DNA from 4 places in the Cohnella cellulosilytica genome. Region 1 is predicted to be linked to each of the others. Evidence: predicted binding sites of a transcription regulator. Region 1 holds the regulator's gene; each other region holds the start of a gene.

Region 1 (3,209 bases):
GATGCTTGCCGCCAACGCACCGGCCGACGAAACCGGGAGCTTCACGCTGCGAATCAAGCCAACCGATCTTCCTGCGCAATGGGAGGCGCTCAGCGTGGACGGCAACAACGTCATCCAGCTGCTGTCGGACCTGATTCGCCCCCTGGAGAAGCTGACGGTCGAAATCCGCGAGGAAACGGACGAGTTGACCGTGCAGGGCCTGTTGACCGACCTCGGAGGCGTATTGAAGGACCTGTCCAACATTCGCGCCGATACGCAGTCGTTCGTGACGCTGGGGCGGCCCGAGTTCGTCTATTGGGCGGAGGGGCACTCTCAGTACCGCAACCGTTCCGTCAGCGTCTACGGGGCGCCTGCGGACGTCAGCGGGCTGCTTAAGGAAGGCATGTTCGACAAGAAGGCGAGCGTCGTCATGACCTCGGCGACTCTGACGATCGACAAGTCGTTCAAATACGTGACCGAGCAGCTCGGCCTGGGAGACGCGGAGCAGCGCGGCCGCCTCAAGACGGCGATGCTGCCGTCCCCGTTCCGCTATCGCGAGCAGGCGCTCGTGCTGATTCCGCGGGATTTTCCGGGGATCAAGGGCAGGGACGGCGAAGCGGCGTTCGTCGAGGCGCTGATCGGTTCGCTGCGGGACGCCGCGATAACGGTAGGCGGCAGAATGCTCGTCCTGTTTACCTCCTACCGCATGCTGAGGCACGTTCACGGCCCGCTCAAGGACAGTCTTGAGCCGGTCGGAATTCAGGTGCTCGGCCAAGGGGTGGACGACGGCAGCAGAAGCCGGCTGACCCAGCAATTCATGAAACGGCCGGCTTCGGTGCTGCTCGGGACAAGCAGCTTCTGGGAAGGCATCGATCTGCCCGGAGACGCGCTGACCTGCCTGGCGATCGTCCGGTTGCCGTTCCAGCCTCCCAACCATCCGGTGGCCGAGGCGAAGTCCGAGAAGCTTCAGGCCGAGAAGCAGAACCCGTTCATGAAGCTGTCGCTGCCGCAGGCGGTCATCAAATTCAAGCAGGGCTTCGGCCGTCTCGTCAGAACGGCCAACGACAAGGGTATCGTTATTCTGTACGATACGAGAGTCATCGACACGAATTACGGAAAATATTTTCTATACTCGCTGCCGGGACCGAAAATGGAACATCTGCCGCTGGCGGGCATGACGTCGAGAATCAAATCGTGGTTGAATCCGGAAGCCGACGGCGACAATAACGCGGCCGCCGCGCAAGAGAGAGGGGACATGCGATGAAGCCGATCAAAATATCCGAAGCCGTCGTCAGAAGGCTGCCGATTTATTTGCGCTACTTAAACGAACTTAGTCTCAGCGGTATTCAAACCGTATCTTCGCAGGATCTCGGAGAGAAGCTGGACCTGAACCCGGCGCAGATCCGCAAGGATCTCGCTTACTTCGGCGAATTCGGCCGCAAAGGGGTCGGCTACAACGTCGATTACCTGATCGAGAAAATCCGCCAGATTTTGAAGCTGGACAAGACGATGAACGTCGCTCTGGTCGGAACGGGCAACCTGGGACGTGCGCTGTGCAACTACAACATGTATATCAAGGACAATATGAAGATCGTCGCCGTGTTCGACGCGGACGTAAGCAAGTCCGGAACCTCGATCAATCATCTGAAGGTCCAGCCGATGCAGGAGCTGTCGGAGACGGTGCGCAAGCTCGATATTGCCGTGGGGATCATTACGGTGCCCGCCGGCGAGGCGCAGAACGTCGCCGACCGGTTCGTCGCGGCAGGCATCCGCGGGCTGCTCAATTTTGCGCCCGTCGTATTGAAGGCGGCTCCGGGTGTGCGCATCCATAACGCCGATTTTACCGCCGAGCTGCTCAGCTTGGCCTATTACATGGATCACCAAAACGAGGAAGAGCCGGAAAGGGACGTGGAGCAATGACGCGGCTGTTGATCAAGCAGGGCACGTTTGTAACCATAGATGAGAATTTGCCGGAGTTTCAAGGCTGGCTGGCTGTAGAAAATGGAAAAATCGCCGCGATGGGCGAAGGGGAAGCGCCGCAGGAGGAGACGGCCCGGGCGACCGAGACGGTGGACGGGAAAGGGCTATTGTTCATGCCCGGCCTTGTCAATACGCACGGCCATGCGGCGATGACGCTGCTGCGCGGAATGGCCGACGATCTGGTGCTGCAGGATTGGCTGCAAAACCATATGTGGCCGACCGAGGCGAAGTTTACCGGAGACGACGTCTACTGGGGCTCGGCGCTGGCTGCCGTCGAAATGATCAAGAGCGGAACGACGACCTTCGTCGACATGTACGATCATTCGCGGCGAGTCGCCGAGATGACGGAAGCCTCCGGGCTAAGAGCGAGTCTGGCCAGGGGCGTCATCGGCCTGTGCTCGGAGGAGGAGCAGAAAGCGAAGCTGGAGGACGCGATTCGCTTCGCGCGGGAATGGCACGGCCAGGCGGACGACCGGATTCGCGTGATGATTTCGCCGCACGCTCCGTACACCTGTCCCCCCGACTTTATTTTGAAGTTTGTGGAAGCGGCGCGCGAGCTGAATGTGCCGCTGCATACGCATATGTCCGAGACGCTTGCCGAGGTCGAGCAGAACGTGCGCGATTACGGCTGCCGTCCGGTCGAGCATCTGGACCGTCTCGGCGTGTTCGGCGGACCGGCGCTGGTCGCTCATGCGGTTCATCTGAACGACGAGGAAATCGCTTTGCTGGCCGAGCGGAAAGTGGCCGTATCCCATAATCCGATCAGCAACCTGAAGCTGGCGAGCGGCGTAGCCCGCGTGCCCGATTTGCTTAAGGCGGGCGTCACGGTGTCGCTCGGAACGGACGGCGCGGCGAGCAACAACAACCTCGACCTATTCCAGGAGATGACGACCGCGGCGCTGCTGCACAAGGGCGTAAGCGGCGATCCGACCGCCGTTCCGGCGACAGAGGCGCTTCGGATGGCCACGCTGTACGGAGCTCGCTCGATCGGGCTGGAGGGCGTTGTCGGGCAATTAAAAGTCGGCTTCAAAGCGGATCTCATCGCCGTTAATATCGCGCAGGCGCACTTCGTGCCGCGTACGGATTACGTATCCCATCTCGTCTATTCGGCCAGAGGCTCCGATGTCGTTCACGTATGGGTGGACGGCAAACAACTGCTGCGCGACGGCCGGCCGACGACGCTGGACGAGGAGAAAATCATGGCCGAGGCGGAAAGCCGCTACCGGAGGCTGCGGGCATGAACAGGGGCC
Region 2 (3,209 bases), on a different contig from region 1:
GCAGATGAACCTGGACGCCTTCAGCTCCGACGATTTGGTTCATTGGGACCGACACGAAGGCATTATCGAGATGACGGATTTCCCGTGGATCTGGAGAGCGGTGTGGGCGCCGACTCATATCGAGCACAACGGGAAATATTATCTCGTATTCGCCTCGAACGATATTCAAGCGGACGATGAGATCGGCGGCCTGGAAATCGCGGTCGCGGATCGCCCGGAAGGGCCGTATAGAGGTTATCTGGGGAAGCCGTTGGTGGGTCGCTTCATTCACCGGGCGCAGCCGATCGATCCGCATCTCTTCAAGGACGACGACGGAACGATCTACCTGTATTACGGAGGATGGGGGCATTGCAACGTTGCGCGCATGAATGACGAGATGAACGGCTTCGTCCCGTTGTCGGCCGACAGCGATGAAATCTTCCGCTCCATCACGCCCGAAGGGTATGTGGAAGGCCCGTGCATGCTGAAGAAGGACGGACTTTATTACTTCATGTGGTCCATGGGCGGCTGGACGAACGGCACCTATTGCGTCGCTTACGGCGTAAGCGACAGTCCGTTCGGTCCTTTCGAGAACAAGGGCACCATTCTGGAAAAGCAGGAGCCGATCGCGGACGGACCCGGTCATCACGGGTACCTGCACCTGCCGGAGAACGACGAATGGCTGATCGTCTACCATCGCAGAATCATCGGCGACACCGAGCCGGGCCATCGCCGGCTGTGCATCGATCGGATGCGGATTGGCGGCGGCACGATTCATCCGGTCGTGATGACCGTCTAAGGAGTTCGGGCCGCTTCGGCGGGTGGCTGGCTACTCTGGCGGCAAGGCCTTATTTTAGGGGCTGTCTCCTAAGAAACAAAGTCGTACTGAACGGTTATCGATGGATGATTAAACGTGCATCTATCTCCTTCCGCTGCTATACGATCCTGAAATGGGAACGGTAAACCCGTGACAAGGTGATTTCAGGACCGTATGAGGCAGTCTCCAGGAGATAGATGCACTTCTCTTTTCACCGATAATCTTGTACGCCTTTACTTAGGAGACAGCCCCTGTTTGGCCGTGAGCCGGGCCGAAAAAGCCCATCCGTTACCCGCGTAATTTTTACATAGAAGAGCCATCGCGCCCGATGATCTTTGTGTCGGTTTCATGAACATGCCGAACTTTGTGATTATAATCACAATCTCTTTGATCAAGTGGCCTTACAATAAAGACATGAAAGACAGACCAGCAAACGAGGACGGTGATCCCGATGTCAGGCAAGCGATCTCGCACATCGGCGAATAAGAGGATACAGGCGGACAGATAAGCGGATTTCAAGCAAAGGCTTCGCAAAAACAAAAACAACATTAGGAGTGAGTGTCATGATGAAACTTTGGAGAGAACACCGCATAGCGGCCTTGATCGTAACGATCGTCAGATTCGTCGTCGGATATGCCTGGTTAACCGCAGGCTGGCACAAGCTGACCGGAGCAACGCCGTTCGACGCCGGAGGTTTCCTGAACAACGCCATCAACAACCCGATCGTCGACAAAGCGACGGGCGAAGCGGTCTACCCGACTTACCTGGCGTTCCTGGAACACTTCGCACTGCCTAACGTGAAGATCATCAACGTGATGATCCCATGGGGCGAATTCCTTGTCGGACTTGGACTTATCCTTGGCACCTTGACGCTGACCGCCGCCTTCTTCGGGCTCCTGATGAACTTCATGTTCCTGTTCACCGGAACGGTAAGCACGAACCCTTGGCTCCTGCTGCTGGGACTGCTGGTCGTCGTCGCCGGAACGAACGCAGGGCGCTTCGGACTTGACCGTTACGTGCTCCCGCTGCTTCATAAAGGCACCGACCGCCTCTTCCACCGCAAGCCGAAGAACCCGACAACCGGCGAAGAAGCGTTGGCCAAATAGATAAAACCGAACAACGAAAGAGCGGCGAGGCATTTCCTCGCCGCTCTTTTTCTTGACCGCGCCCCCGGCTTGGAAGCCTGGCTTCTTATTGGATTTTCCGGATGCAGTCCACGGATCGGCACAGAGAGAATTTTAAACGATTCGGAAATGAGGCCCCGTCTTCAAGTACAATAGAAGCGATGACTAAAATAGAGAGCTGGGAGCGTGGGAGAAAGTGGCATTAAAAGCGGTCGTGTTCGATTTTGACGGAACGTTGGTGGATACGGAAACCGGCGCTTACGAGGCGATCTGCAGCATCTATGCCGAGCATGGGCAGGAGCTTGCCTTGGAGGCCTGGTCCGTCTGCATCGGAACGCACGGAGGGTTCGATCCCTATGTCGATCTTGAGCAGAGAACGGGGAAAACGTTGGACAAGGCGGAGCTTCGGGAGCTGTTTCGGAATAGACACGTCGAGCGGCTGCAAAGCGCGTCCCTTCGCCCCGGCGTTCTGGACAGGCTGGAGGAAGCGCGTCGGTTGGGGTGGAAAATCGGTCTGGCATCCAGCTCGGACCGCGCATGGATAGAGGATCATCTTAGCAGGCAGGGAATTAGAGATTATTTCGAGGTCATTCGCTCCTCCGACGACGTGAAGCGGGTCAAGCCGGACCCGGAGCTGTACGTCCTTGCCGCTGAAGCGCTGGGAGTCGCGCCGGAGGAGGCGCTTGCCGTCGAAGATTCGATGAACGGACTGCGCGCCGCCAAAGCCGCGGGACTGTGGGGACTGGCCGTCCCGAACCCGGTAACGGCGCAGATGGATTTCGGACAGGCCGATATTTTTGTGGACGGTCTGGATCGGAAAACGTTCGCCGAAATCGAAGCGGAGCTGCAAGCCCGCATCGTGCAGAAATAAACGAAAAACCGCCCCGGGACTTCTGTTCTCAAATCGGATCGAAGGACCTGTCCCTTCTTGCTCGCTGCCCGCCATTAGGCGGGCAGTTTCCATTTCCCTCTCTTGGAATTGACCTGGTTCGTAACGCTGCCGACAAAAGAGTAGACGATATGCACGATCCGAGACCGTTAGACGACATACTCGGCCCGGAATCGACAAAGCCCGATAAAGGAAAGGAAAAACCTGCAAAAAAATTAGTAGATTTCGCCTAATACTTTTGTTATATTAATCCTAACATCTAACAGATATGGAGGATTTTCATGACAAATTCGAAGGTTATGAAATGGGTAACGGGAGCTTTTGAAATCTTTTTGGGAATTCCGGTGCTGGGCGGTTTGATTATTATCGGAACCTATTACACTCCGCTTGTCGTTATGCT
Region 3 (3,209 bases), on a different contig from region 1:
GCACAAGGCGATGGAGCGTCTCGGCTGGTCGAACGGCTCGAAGGGAGAGAGCTGACATGCTGGGCAGAGATTGCGGCATTCCGGACGAGCGCTGGATCGACTATCATCTCGGCAACTTAGGCAGAGCTGCGGCGGAGGCTTTGGAGAGACATGCGGAGAGCTGCTCCGTCTGCCGGGGCGCCTGCAAGATTTGGGCGGAACTGCTGGGCGTGCCGTCAGAGCAAGCTGTTGTCGTTTGCGAGGCGGCGGAGACTATCGGCAGTTTGGAAAAGTCGGAGAAGGCTGGCGTTCGGGAAACGGCGGGGGAGAATGGCGGTCGGCAAAAGCCGGTCGAGGCGGCCGGAGGCCCGAAGATGCCGGCTCCGCGCGTGTATCGTTCGCTGCGCCGACGGATGGCTTTGCTGGCTTTGATCCGCCGAGCGAAACGCAGGCCGGGGAGAATGGCGGCGGCTTGCGCGTGCGCCCTACTGCTTGGGGTAGCGCTGATCGGCCTGCTCAAGTATCCGTCGGCACAAGAGGAGCCGGCAGTCGCATCCGCGCTCGACGCGCAGCATTACGCACGGCTGCACGAGCCGGAGGGAGCGCGCTTGATGGAGCTTCCCGGCACTCGCGTCGTCTCGTCGACGGATATTGCGGCATGGCCCGTCGCTTCCTCTGCGATCAAGCCGCGGCGAAGCCTGACGGTGTGGATCAATGTCGACACGAAGGAGCTGTTCGTGCTGATGGAAGGCGTGCTCGAATCCGACGCCAGCGACGTGCAGGCGTGGGCGGACAGCAGCAGCCGCCTGTCGAACCTTGGCCTGCTGGAGTTTCACAGCGGACAGGGACATTTGTACTCGCACTTTCGCGAGATGACGGCGCCGGACGCTTTGCGCTTCACAATCGAGCCGAAAGGCGGCAGCGAGCTTCCGACGACGCCGGACAGCGCTCATGTTCGGTTGGCGAGCGTTGAAGAGTGAGCACGTATAGAAGGTGACGTACACGCGGCGGAAAATAGTTAATGGCATTAAGGATGCAGCCTCTACAGAAAGAGGGCATCCTTTTTTTATAGCGCGAAATCCTCATGATCCAGCCCATAGTACCGTCCCACAAGCTAATTCGCCACAATCTCCTCGTGATCCAGCTCATAGTACCGTCCCACGAGCTAATGCGCTACATTTTCCCCGTGATCCAGCCCATAGTACCGTGCCACAGGCTAATTCGCCACAATCTCCTCGTGATCCAGCCCCTAGCACCGCCGCCCATGCTGTACACGAGCTAATCCGTCGCCATTCCCTCATGGTTCAATCTACAGTGCCGCCACGCCTGCTGCGCATGCGAACCAATCTGTCGCCATAGCCCCGCAAATTACGCCAATTGCGGCAATCCTGTGTCCGTTGGCCTTTTAGATAAGAATTGTTTGTTACAATGTGATTTAATTCACAAGCGAATAAGAGGGACCGGTATATACTGGGGTCAAGAAGACGAAGGGAAGTGATCTCGTGGTAAAACTGCACGCCGCTATCGACCCTGACGCCCTTACCGAAGAGATGCGCGAGCGGATGCTCGAATCCTCTGTCGCCCGGGCGCGGCAAGAGCATGAAGCGCTGAAGGATGAACTGAGAAGCATTTACGACCAAGCCTGCGTTGTTCGCAACGATTCCGAAGAGAAAAGACTGAATCGCGAAATTCGCCAACTTCACGATTGCGTCAAAATGTTCATGAGACATTGGAGCGCCCACACCAAATGGGAGGATTCCGAGCTGTACCCGCAAGCGGCGTCTTATCTCGGCGCAGAGCCCGATCTGTTCCTGCTGATGGAGCAGGAATACGAATTGGCGGATCAATACTTACGGACGTTCCTGCGCGCGCTGGAGAAAGTCGAGTATCCGATCGGACAAGAGGAAGCGCGCAAAATGACCTCCTATCTCATCCAGGCTTATGCGGTGCTGAACAATCGGTTCCGGGAAGAGGACGAGATCATGCTGGATTTGACGGATAAGTCCAACGCTTACGGGTTCTAGCCAGCTGTTGGGAGCTGTACGATCCGAACAACCCGGGCGTCCGCAAGACGAATACGAGTTAAAGGAGTGTTTTCGATGCCTCACACGGTCAATTCCCCGCTGTACGACCTGTATATGAGGTACGACCAGTGGAAGGAAGAGCACGACGCGCTTTACGACAGGCTGCTCGAACTGTGCAGGCTGATGCGATGGAATCCCGGCAACTTCGATTATCCGTTCTGGGGAGCGCATCACCGCGGCGTGCACGAGAAGTTTGTCGCTTTTATGACGGATTGGAAGGCGCATTTGTCCAAGGAAAAGCAGGTCATCTATCCGATCGCCAAGTCCGCCATCTGCGGAGGGAGAATGGGGCCGGCGGCGGTGCTCGAGCAGGAGGACGCCATCGCCTGCCAGTTCTACGACGCGTACATGGCGGCCGTCGGCAGCGGGGAGTCCCCGGAGGAATGCTTGTCGCGCCTGCTGCAGGTGCTGATGATCGTCGCTGAGCATTTTCGGGTCGAGAACGAGACGGTCGTCCCGGCCGCCGAACGTTTATTGGAGGAAATCGAGTACATCGGATCTTAACCAAGCGAAGGAGGAACGATGCCCATGGCAGCCAAGGAGCAGGCTCAGGAAACGTTTGTCGCCGCCCAGAAGGAGGTCAATCTGCTGACCGCCCGAGCGAGGCAGGCCCACGAGGAATACATGAGGCTGGATCAGGACGACGTCAACCGAATTGTGCAGCAGATGGCGCTGGCCGGACTGGATAAGCATATGCCGCTGGCGAAAATGGCGGTGGAGGAAACCGGACGCGGCGTATACGAGGACAAAATCACGAAAAACATTTTCGCCACCGAATACATCTATCACAGCATCAAAAACGAGAAGACGGTTGGCGTCGTCGAAGACAATCCTTATGAGAACTACCGGGTCGTCGCCGAGCCGGTCGGGGTCATCGCCGGCATAACGCCGGTGACGAATCCGACGTCCACGACGATGTTCAAGGCGCTGATCGCGGCCAAGACACGCAACCCGATCATCTTCGCCTTCCACCCGTCGGCGCAGAAATCGAGCCGCGAAGCGGCAAAAACGCTGCTCGAGGCGGCGGTGGCGGCGGGCGCGCCCGAGCACTGCATCCAGTGGATCGATCAGCCTTCCGTCGAGGCGACGCAGCAGCTGATGAACCATAAGGACGTGGCGCTCGTGCTCGCGACCGGCGGTTCGGCG
Region 4 (3,209 bases), on a different contig from region 1:
GCCCGGTAAGCCATGGCGACGCCGTCGCCGGTCGCGACCTCCGGATTCGTCGTATAGCGGTAGAGCTGTCCCGTCCCGCCCGTGCATAGAATCGTCGCTTTGCCGAACACCGCGACGCGCGAGCCGTCGGGCTTCTGCACAAGCGCGCCCCGGCACTCGCCGTCCTCCGTAAGCAGGTCCAGCACGAAATGATCGTCCCACAGCTCGATGCCGGAGCCGTTCTTCACTCTCTCCGCCAGAGCCCGAACGATCTCGTATCCGGTTGCGTCCCCGTTCGCGTGCAGAATGCGCCGCTGGCTGTGCGCCCCTTCCTTGGTCAAGGCGTAATGCCCGTCCTCTTCGTCGAACATCGTGCCATAGCGAATCAATTCCTGCACGCCCTGGGGACCTTCGTGCACGAGAACGTCCACCGCCGCGGTCTCGCATAGACCGGCTCCGGCGACCAACGTGTCCTGGGCCAGAAACTCGGGGGAATCGTCATCCGACATCACGGCGGCGATGCCGCCTTGCGCGTAACGGGTGTTGCTGTCGAACAGCGACTTCTTCGTAATCATCAGCACCCGCTGCGTCTCGCTCGATTTGAGCGCCGTAAAAAGGCCGGCAATGCCGGCCCCGATCACGATGACGTCCGTATCTATGCGAGGAAGCTTGTGCAGATCAAAATCGACAACGTATCGTGGAATCATAAGGGTATTCGTCTCCCACTCCGACAATAGAGTAGCGCAGGCGGCCGGCCGATTACTTGACCAGCAGCATGCGCTCCAGCGATAAACGAGCTTTGTCCGCAACGTCCTGCGGCACATAAATTTCCGGCTGCATCGTCTCCAACGCCTTAACGACCTTCTTCAGGTTGTTGACCTTCATGTTCGGGCATACCAGGAACTTCGAAGCGAAATGAAACTGCTTGTTCGGGCTGTCGAGCCGCAATTGATATCCCGTGCCGTCCTCCGTGCCGACGATGAACTCGTCATGGCTCGATTCGCGGCAATACTTCAGAATGCCGGTCGTGCTGCCGACGAAGTCGGCCATCTCGACCACTTCCGGACGACACTCCGGGTGTACGACGAACTGCGCGTTCGGATATTTCGCCCGCATCTCTTCGACGTCCTTGATCGTCAGCATGTCGTGGGTGTTGCAGTAGCCTTCCCAGATGATCATCTTCTTGTCGGTATGCTGGGAGACGTAATGGCCCAGGTTCTTGTCCGGGCACCAGATGATCTCCTCCGCGTCGACGGAGTTGACGACCTTCACGGCGTTCGCCGACGTACAGCAGATGTCGGTCTCCGCTTTCACGTCCGCGGAGGAATTGATATACGTAACCACTTTCGCATTCGGGTGCTTCGCTTTCAGCTCCCGCAAGCCGATCGGATTGACCATGTCGGCCATCGGGCAGCCCGCTCGTTCGTCCGGTACGAGCACGGTCTTGTGCGGAGCCAGAATCTTGGCGCTCTCTCCCATAAAATGGACGCCGCAGAAGACGATAACGTCGGCGTCCGTGGACGCGGCTTTCTGCGCGAGGAGGAACGAATCTCCCCTGAAGTCCGCGACCTCTTGTATTTCATCCCGCTGATAATAATGAGCGAGAATAATGGCGTTGCGTTCCTTCTTCAGCTGCATCAGCCGTTCGCGCAGTTCGCGGTTCTGCTCGGCTTTACGCTCCAAGGCCAGGGCCTCCATGCGAATTCTCCTCCCTTGACTGCCAAATGTTTGTGAATCCATGCACAAACATGGCGGGAATGTTGTCTATATTGTGGACGAAGAGCACTTCGTTCATTAACATTTAATTTACACTTGCGGGATAGGACTGTCAATTGATCTGTAAAGGTTTTTTCACAAAAAAACGGGATGCCTCCGCGCGTTGCCGCAGCCCGGAGCATCCCGTCTCGCTCTGTCATTATTTCGGCTCCTCGGAGCCGCCTTCTCCCTTGCGCAAATCCAGGCCCGACGGGTACGGGTCTCCGTCCTCGCGGGTTTGAATCCGCACCTTGACGTTGCCCATCGTATCCACGTTAGGCTCCGCGTGGGATTCCGCCATTCCCGAGCCGCTCTCTCCGTTGCCGATGACGCCCTTCTCGATCAGAGATTTGATCTGATCCAGATCAAGCGTCTCTTCGTCGAGCAGCGTCTTCGCGATCAGGTGCATTTCCGCGCTCTTCTCCGCGAGCAGCTTCTTCGCCCGATCGTAGCATTCGCGGGTGATGCTCTGCATCTCCTGATCGATCTCGTACGCGATCTTGTCGGAATAATTCTGCTCGTGGCCGATATCGCGGCCGAGGAAGACCTGGCCTTGCGAATTGCCGAACTGCATCGTTCCGAGCTTGTCGCTCATTCCGTATTCCATGATCATCGCGCGAACGATGCTCGTCGCCTGCTTGAAGTCGCTGTATGCGCCGGTGCCGATTTCTCCGATGAAGATTTCTTCGGCCGCGCGTCCTGCGAGCAGACCGGTCACCTTGTCGAGCAGCTCCTGCTTCGTAACGAGCATCCGGTCTTCCTTGGGCAGCATGATGACGTATCCGCCGGCTTTGCCGCGAGGAATGATCGTCACCTTGTGCACCGTATCGGCATGCTCCAGGAAGAAGCCCGCGATCGTATGGCCCGCCTCGTGATAAGCGACGATGCGCTTCTCGCGATCGCTGATGACGCGGCTCTTCTTCTCGGTGCCGACGATGACACGGTCGATCGCTTCGTCGACCTCGATCATCGCGATGTCCTTCTTGTTGCGGCGAGCGGCCAGCAGCGCCGCTTCGTTCAGCAGGTTCTCCAGATCGGCGCCGGTAAATCCGGTCGTCCGCTTGGCGATCGTGCCGAGCTTGACGTCTTTGCTAAGCGGCTTGTTGCGGGCATGGACCTTCAGCACCGCTTCGCGGCCCTTCACATCCGGGCGGTCGACCGTAATCTGCCGGTCGAAACGGCCGGGACGGAGCAAGGCCGGGTCCAGAATGTCGGGACGGTTGGTCGCGGCTACGATGATGATGCCCTCGTTCGCGCCGAAGCCGTCCATCTCGACGAGCAGTTGGTTCAACGTCTGCTCGCGCTCGTCGTGTCCGCCGCCGAGGCCTGCGCCCCGCTGACGGCCGACGGCGTCGATCTCATCGATAAAGATGATACACGGCGAGTTCTTCTTGGCGTTCTCGAACAAATCCCGTACGCGGGACGCGCCGACGCCGACGAACATCTCCACGAAGTCCGAACCGGAGATCGTGAAG

The links. The regulator Rex, encoded in region 1, represses fermentation and respiration genes when NADH is low (regulators of the CRP and FNR family bind a similar motif). The targets are predictions, from matches to a motif close to TTGTGAAATATTTCACAA.
Region 2: a site for Rex is predicted at 1,161-1,178, ahead of ACFFT4_RS03965 (DoxX family membrane protein). Genes of this name have one in related genera too.
Region 3: a site for Rex is predicted at 1,408-1,425, ahead of ACFFT4_RS26895 (hemerythrin domain-containing protein). Genes of this name have one in related genera too.
Region 4: a site for Rex is predicted at 1,708-1,725, ahead of nadA (quinolinate synthase NadA). Genes of this name have one in related genera too.

The regions. Positions count from the first base shown of each region.
Region 1 is NZ_JBHMDN010000012.1:278,105-281,313, reverse strand. It holds gene ACFFT4_RS09630 (ATP-dependent DNA helicase DinG, 3'-5' exoribonuclease type) at 1-1,243, shown strand, start outside; gene ACFFT4_RS09625 (redox-sensing transcriptional repressor Rex) at 1,240-1,899, shown strand; gene ACFFT4_RS09620 (amidohydrolase) at 1,896-3,200, shown strand; gene ACFFT4_RS09615 (cell wall elongation regulator TseB-like domain-containing protein) at 3,197-3,209, shown strand, end outside.
Region 2 is NZ_JBHMDN010000007.1:200,639-203,847, reverse strand. It holds gene ACFFT4_RS03970 (glycoside hydrolase family 43 protein) at 1-778, shown strand, start outside; gene ACFFT4_RS03965 (DoxX family membrane protein) at 1,360-1,902, shown strand; gene ACFFT4_RS03960 (HAD family hydrolase) at 2,117-2,791, shown strand; gene ACFFT4_RS03955 (hypothetical protein) at 3,091-3,209, shown strand, end outside.
Region 3 is NZ_JBHMDN010000047.1:5,601-8,809, reverse strand. It holds gene ACFFT4_RS26905 (RNA polymerase sigma factor) at 1-55, shown strand, start outside; gene ACFFT4_RS26900 (anti-sigma factor domain-containing protein) at 57-959, shown strand; gene ACFFT4_RS26895 (hemerythrin domain-containing protein) at 1,482-2,003, shown strand; gene ACFFT4_RS26890 (hemerythrin domain-containing protein) at 2,079-2,567, shown strand; gene adhE (bifunctional acetaldehyde-CoA/alcohol dehydrogenase) at 2,592-3,209, shown strand, end outside.
Region 4 is NZ_JBHMDN010000006.1:182,625-185,833, reverse strand. It holds gene nadB (L-aspartate oxidase) at 1-686, opposite strand, end outside; gene nadA (quinolinate synthase NadA) at 739-1,677, opposite strand; gene ftsH (ATP-dependent zinc metalloprotease FtsH) at 1,895-3,209, opposite strand, start outside.